DNA from 3 places in the Telluria sp. ZB4P36 genome. Region 3 is predicted to be linked to each of the others. Evidence: predicted binding sites of a transcription regulator. Region 3 holds the regulator's gene; each other region holds the start of a gene.
The links. Region 3 encodes FNR, which switches genes on or off when oxygen is low (the NO sensors DNR and NnrR bind a similar motif). Its sites were predicted from a motif close to TTGATNNNNATCAA; they were not measured.
Positions count from the first base shown of each region.

Region 1: AC56LK_RS01760 (universal stress protein) is a predicted target of FNR. The motif match lies at 985-998, and genes of this name have one in related genera.
Region 2: AC56LK_RS21570 (universal stress protein) is a predicted target of FNR. The motif match lies at 858-871, and genes of this name have one in related genera.

Region 1 is NZ_JCASIE010000001.1:365,529-367,790, reverse strand. It holds gene AC56LK_RS01765 (response regulator) at 1-347, opposite strand, end outside; gene AC56LK_RS01760 (universal stress protein) at 445-912, opposite strand; gene AC56LK_RS01755 (protein phosphatase CheZ) at 1,298-2,161, shown strand; gene AC56LK_RS01750 (chemotaxis protein CheA) at 2,161-2,262, shown strand, end outside.
Region 2 is NZ_JCASIE010000022.1:90-2,351, reverse strand. It holds gene AC56LK_RS21575 (bifunctional acetate--CoA ligase family protein/GNAT family N-acetyltransferase) at 1-797, opposite strand, end outside; gene AC56LK_RS21570 (universal stress protein) at 968-1,564, shown strand; gene AC56LK_RS21565 (DUF6566 family protein) at 1,766-2,026, shown strand.
Region 3 is NZ_JCASIE010000030.1:23,832-26,093, forward strand. It holds gene AC56LK_RS23945 (tetratricopeptide repeat protein) at 1-365, shown strand, start outside; gene AC56LK_RS23950 (AraC family transcriptional regulator) at 404-1,105, opposite strand; gene fnr (fumarate/nitrate reduction transcriptional regulator Fnr) at 1,143-1,895, opposite strand; gene AC56LK_RS23960 (hypothetical protein) at 1,991-2,262, opposite strand, start outside.

The DNA.
Region 1 (2,262 bases), on a different contig from region 3:
CGGATGGCGCCGACCAGCTGGGTGCCGGCGCTCTCCTTGGTGAGATAGCCCTGGGCGCCGGCGCGGATCGCCCGCACCGCATACTGCTCTTCCTCGTGCATGGTCAGGATCAGGATTGCCAGCTTGGGCGCTTCGCTGCGCACCTGGCGGATCAGGTCGACGCCGCTGCGGCCCGGCATCGACAGGTCGAGCAGCAGCAGGTCGAAGCCGCCCTGGCGGACCTGGGCCAGGACTTCGAAGCCGTTGGTCGCTTCGCCGGCGATCTCGATATCCGAGGCACCGTCGAGGATGCGCTTGAGTCCTTCGCGCATGATGGTGTGGTCGTCAGCAATTACGATGCGAATCATAAAACCATCCTTCAGGGTGAAAGCGACAATGTGCGCTTCAGGCTAACACAGGACGCCAAGGGCATTTGTCGTGCTTTCTCACCAGCCGCCCGGCGCTTCACACCGGCGCCGGCTCGCTGATCAGGCGGTGCACCAGGACCGGCTTGGTCGTGTGCGACAGCACCTTGTTGGTCACGCTGCCCAGCAGCAGCTGGCCCCAGCCGCTGCGGCCATGCGAGCCCATGAAGATCAGGTCGCAGCCTTCCTGCTCGGCGACGTCGACGATCTTGAGGGCCGCGGTGTCGGAAAACGCGGTCATGCAGGCATGCTTCAGGCCCGCGCCGGCGCAGGAACGCATGATCTTGCCCATGTACTCCTCGCCCATGCGGCGCATCTGCGCGATGTATTCTTCTTCGCTCGGGTAGGAGGGCGGGATGATCTCCACGTACACGGGATACTGGTAGTCGGGAGCGACGAACAGGGCCAGTACTTCGGCGCCCATCTGTTGCGCGAATTTGACGCCGGCGCAGGCCGTATGCTGCGACACGGCCGAGCCGTCGGTGGTGATCAGGATTTTGCGGTACATGGTTGACTCCCTCAATGGCCACGCCATTCTGGGGCGTCAGGGACGTGGCGGCGATTGCAAGAACGCAAACTGTTGAGCTCGATCAAACTTCAACCCCTTAATTCAGTGCAACAGTACACCGATGGGGCCATGCGCTTACGAAAAACAACACCTCCCTTGTGTAAATATTCAGGAACCGCTGCATTTAATTGTCGCGGAATTAAGTTTCGCTGTCCATTTTGTTGCGTCTCCATCTCCGAGATTTACCTACGGCAACCACGCTGCTACACTCCCATGCAGACTTGAACCATCCCGCATGGCGCCCATGCGCGCCCGGATGGATGCAGCAAACACCGAATTGCAACGCTCATTGCGCACTTACAGACACCATGGAGAAGCAGGGATTATGACCGACGCCGCTGACGATTTCGACGCACTATTCGAGGAAGTGGCGGCCCAGCGCGCCAGCGCTCCCGCTGCCCCGGCACCGGTGGCCGAGCCGGCGCCCGCGCCTGCCGCCGCCGCGGCCGACGAAGACGACCTCGAGTCCCTGTTCGACCAGGTGGCCGCATCGAGTGCCCCGGCCATCGCCGCCGTCGCCGCACCGGTGGCTGCGGCCGCTGCCGTGCCGGCCGCGAACGCCGTGGCGGGTGACGGCGAGCACGCCATGTTCGAACGCCTCGGCGGCATCGTGCGCCTGCTGCACGATTCGCTGCGCGAACTGGGCTACGACAAGGCGCTGACCGAGGCCTCGTCGGCCATCGTCGACGCCCAGGACCGCCTGGAATACGTCGCCAGCCTGACCGAACAGGCCGCCAACAAGGTGCTGAACACCCTGGACGACGGCATGCCGGCCCAGGACCTGCTGTCGAAGCAGGCCAAGGACATGGAAAACCGCTGGGGCGACCTGTTCTCGGGCAAGCTGAGCCTGGACGAGTTCAAGGCCCTGGCCGGCGACTCGCGCCAGTTCGCGGCCAGCGTGAACGAAGCGACCGAAGCCGAGAAGGCGCGCCTGCTCGAGATCATGATGGCCCAGGACTTCCAGGACATCACCGGCCAGCTGATCAAGAAGGTGGTGAAGATCACCCAGACCGTCGAGCAGGAACTGGCGCAGCTGCTGCGCGACCACGCGCCGGCCGACCTGAAGGAAAAGCTGGCGAAGAAGGAAACCCCGCCGGTCGCTGAACCGCTGATGCAGGGCCCGTCGGTGCCGGATACGGCGCTGAACCAGGACAACGTTGACGATCTTCTGGCCGATCTGGGATTCTAATGGACGATATGCTCAAGGACTTCGTCGTCGAGGCGATGGACCTTGCGGTGAATGTTGAAGAACATTTGCTGCGCCTCGAACGCGATCCGGACAACAAGGAA
Region 2 (2,262 bases), on a different contig from region 3:
ACGATGTCGGAACCGGCCAGCGCGCCGGTATGGCTGAAGGCCGCATGCGCGGCCTCGCGCACGCGGCCCGCCTTTACGACCACGGTCGGCTTGGCCCGTGCGGCGCGACGGGCGGCAGACATGAACTTGCGTGCCTGGCGCACGCTTTCCACGTACAGCAGGATGGCATCGGTGCCCGGGTCGCCCGCAAGGTAGTCGAGCAAGTCGCCGAAATCGACGTCGCTGCCGTCCCCGAGCGACACGAAACAGGAAAAACCGATACGCCGGGTGCGTGCCCAGTCCAGCACCGTGGTCACCAGCGCACCGGACTGCGCGACGAAAGCCAGCCTTCCGGGCAGCGCGGCCACCGGCGCAAAGCTCGCGTTCAGTCCCAGCGCCGGTACCAGGAGCCCGACACAATTTGGACCAAGGATACGCAGCAGGAAGGGCTTTGCCGCCTCCAGCATGGCCAGGCGCAGGCTGCGCCCGTCCGGTCCGGGAGCGTCAAGTCCTGCGCTGAGCACGACCGCCGCCTTGCAGCCGAGTCGTCCGAGCCGGGCGATAATGTCCGGCAGGGTTGCAGCGGGTGTGCAGATCACGGCCAGGCCCGGACAAGCCGGCAACGCATCAATGTCCGGGTAAACCTCCAAGCCTTCCAGCTGCCGGTATGTCGGATTGACCGGCCAGAGCGGCCCCTGGAAGCCTCCGGCCAGCAAGTTCGCCAGGACGGTCGCCCCGACGCTGCCCTGGCGTGAGGATGCTCCGACCACGGCGACAGAGCCTGCCGTGAAAAAATGGTCCAGATGACGGACACTCATTGGGCTTCCTTTGAAATTCTTGATGTAAGCCCAAGACTAACCAAAGACGAAACAAAAAATTTGACCAAGATCAAATTGCCCTGAGTCAGAGCTGCTATTGGCATATTCACCGTGGACAGGCCACAGCCGCTGGCCTACCTTCATGGTATGAACTGAATCCGAGGCAAGCGATGTCATACAAAACCATCCTCGCGCATGTCGATGGCGGCCCGGGGGCGCAACAGCGCTTCCACGTAGCCGCCGCCCTGGCGCTCAATTTCGACGCTCACCTGACCGGCTGCGCGCCAACCGGCATATCCCGCTTCATTCCGCCCGACGTCATCGTGCGGGAAGGCACGCCACTGGCGGATTTCTGTACGGCGATGCGCGCCAATGCCGCGGACTCCCTTCAGCACTTCGCGCAGATCGTGTCCGAGCGGGGCATGCTAACGGCAGAGGAACGCGTCATCGACGACGACGCCTCCGGCATTGCACTGCATGCGCGCTATGCGGATCTGGTCGTGATCAGCCAGCCGGGCCAGGAGTCCGGAAGGCCGCTGCTCGTCGTTCCCCATTCTGCCACCCGCACCGGCATTTCCGCACGAGCCCTCGACCGCCCGGACGAAGTGGCTGTCGGAACGGCCCTGCTGTCCGCTGCGGACGACGAGGATGCCGGCCTGCTGGTCATGGGCGGCTACGGCCGATCGCCATTGCGAGAGTCCCTACTTGGCGGGGTTACCGCTACGGTCCTCCGGTCGATGACACTGCCGGTCGTGTTGGCCCATTAAGTGGAGCGGTACAGGCGGCCCCGTCCAACACGAGTGAAACGCGCACCGGCCTATAGTAGCCGTGCTCCTTCACCGGTTCGCATCAAGCTGCCCGAACTGCTGCGACGCATGGAACCGGGACCTTCTTTTCGGTGACGTATCTGCATGGACGGTGCAAAGTAGCGCATCCTGTACGATGTTCATTCTACAAGGAGAGGAGCGATGGACCGACTGGGCACATACCGAGGTTACGATATTGCAGTCACCCTGCACTCGAACGGCGAACGGAAGACCCCAAAATGGCACGCCTCCATTCAAATAAGTCGTGTCGGCAAGTCGGTAATAGAACCATGCTTTACCACCGAGCCATCGCACGGCACGGTCAGTGAGGCAAGAGACAGAGCGATTCGCATCGCCAGATTTGTTATTGATGATCGTTCAAACGCCGCGCCGATTGGCGACAATGACTTGTTGGAGGAATAATCACGCAATAACCCGGCCTGTTACACCAGGCTCAATTCTGGATAGAAACCGGCCATTTACTGCGCTGTCGCACCCGAAGCGGCCAGGTATCGATATCGGAAAATACGAATGTCATGTGTACAGGCACCGGAGGATCTCATGCGAACCCTGCTTCCCCTGACGGACCAGTTACCATCCAGCGAGCAAAACGATGAACAGGCGCTTGATGAGTAAGCGTCAAACCAGCGCCGTCTAGA
Region 3 (2,262 bases):
ACGATGTTGCCATTTACTTTGGCAAGAAGGGGGACCTCAACACCGCTTTAATGTGGTGGGAAAAGGCGTCTCGCCAAGCGTTCATGCCATCAACAGCATACCTGGCAAATTATTTTTCGAGCGTTGGTTCGAAGGACAAGGTGAAAGGACTCGCTCTCATGCTCCTCCTTGGCGAACAGCTCCCCAACACTCCCAAGGAACTCGCGAACCGATTGGCGGCCGTACAGGCCGGGCTATCTGAGGACGAAAAACTGCAGGCCGAGCGCATTCGGGCTTCCTGGTTCACCGGACCAACACCACTGAGCACTGCCGCGCGTACCAGTGTCGCCGGGTTACCGGCATTGATCAGCTCCTTCAAGCACTAAGTCCCTCTATGTAACTCGCGTAACCGCGCGGACAATTGCTATCGCGTTTGCGCGCGCCGATAGGCGGCCGGCGTCGTATCCATGGCCCGGCGCATGGCCCGCGTCAGGGCGCTCTGCTCCGAGAACCCGGCGGCCAGCGCGATCTCGGCCACCGGCCGTTCGGTAGCGGCCAGCCACTCGCAGGCGCGCCGCAGCCGGCAGGCCAGCAGCCAGTCATGGGGCGTGCTGTCGTGTTCGAGGCGGAACAGGGCATGCAGGCGGCTGGTAGGCCCACCGTGCGCGCCATGCTGTCGGTGTTCCAGGGCAGGCCGGGTTCGACCTCGATGCGGGCGAGCAGGCCGGCTGCGCTGTTCCCAGCGTGAGGGTGTCGAGCAGCAGCGGCGTCCAGCCCTGCAGCACCGATGGGGCGGGCGGCTGGGTGGCGGCCAGGATGCCCATGAATTCGACCAGCTTGCGGGCGGGGGGCCGATGGCGGTGAAGGGGCGCTCCAGCAGCCGCTGCCACGGTCCCTGTTCGAAGCTGGCCGCGCCCACGTCGAGGATCAGGGACTGGTTGGCGACCGGGCTGCACTGCGAATGCCAGGAACCGGGCGCCACCAGCGCGGCGTGCAGCGGATCGAGCCGTCCCTGGCGTCCTTCGATCTCGAGCGCGACTTCGCCGCAGACGGGCAGTACCAGCTGGGCATAGGCATGGCGGTCCCGGAAGCGGGTCTCGCCATCGCTGCGCAAATGGAGGTCCACATGCGCATCGCGCAGGGGCGCGGCCATCGCGGCTGAACTAGCCCATCGGGCTGCAGACGTCGGTGCCGGCCGCCAGCGCCTTGAGCTTGACCGGGTCGAGCAGGGTAAGGTCGCGCTTGTCGACCTGCAGCCAGCCCTGCTTCTTGAAGCGCGACAGCAGGCGGCTGACGCTTTCGATGGTCAGGCCGAGGTAGTTGCCGATATCTTCGCGCGACATGCGCAGCTGAAAACCGTTCGGCGAATAGCCGCGTGCGGCATAGCGCGCCGACAGGTTGACCAGGAAGACCGCGAAGCGCTGCTCCGCCCGCATATTGCCGAGCAGCAGCATGACGTTCTGCTCGCGCGTGATTTCCTGGCTCATGATGCGGTGGAAGTGGCGCAGCAGGGCAGGCACCTGGCCGAACAGCTCTTCCAGCCGGGTGAAGGGGATCTCGCAGACCTCGCTGTCCTCGAGCGCCACGGCATCGCAGTGGTGGGTGCCGCTGATCGCGTCCATGCCCAGCAGTTCGCCGGCCATCTGGAAGCCGGTGATCTGGGTTTCGCCGGCCGCGTTCACCTGGTAGGTCTTGAAATGCCCGAAGCGCACCGCGTACAGGTTGCGGAAGGGCTCGCCCATGGCGTACAGGCGCTCGTCGCGCGCGAGGCGGCGGCGGCGGCCGATGATCTGGTCGAGGCGGTTGATGTCGGCATCCTCGAGCCCCATCGGCAGGCACAGCTGGTGCATGCTGCAGGCGCCGCAGCTGGTCTTGAGGGCCTGGATGCTGACCGGCGCTTCGCCCGGAAGCGACATGGGTTGGTTCATGGCGAAAAAAAACCGAAATGCTGACGCAGCCATTATAGACGGCCGGTCTGCATCCCGGTTTCATTTTCCCGAGGGCAGGTCGGTTACAGGTGATGCCGGTGTTCCGCCTTCATCCTGTAATACTCTTCCCGGCCCCTGGCGCGCACGGTCGCGGCGATCTCGGCCGCCTCCAGCGCCGCCTGGTTCACCGTCGCGAAGGCGTCGGCATCCCCCTTGAGCGCGTCGACGGTCTGCTGCGACTGCGCCGTCCCGGCCAGGGCCAGCCCGAAGGTCGCGGCCACGGCCAGCTCGGCCGCCAGGGTGTCGAGGGTCGGCGCCACCACGCCCCGAACCTTGGCCGCCTCGGCCGCTTCTT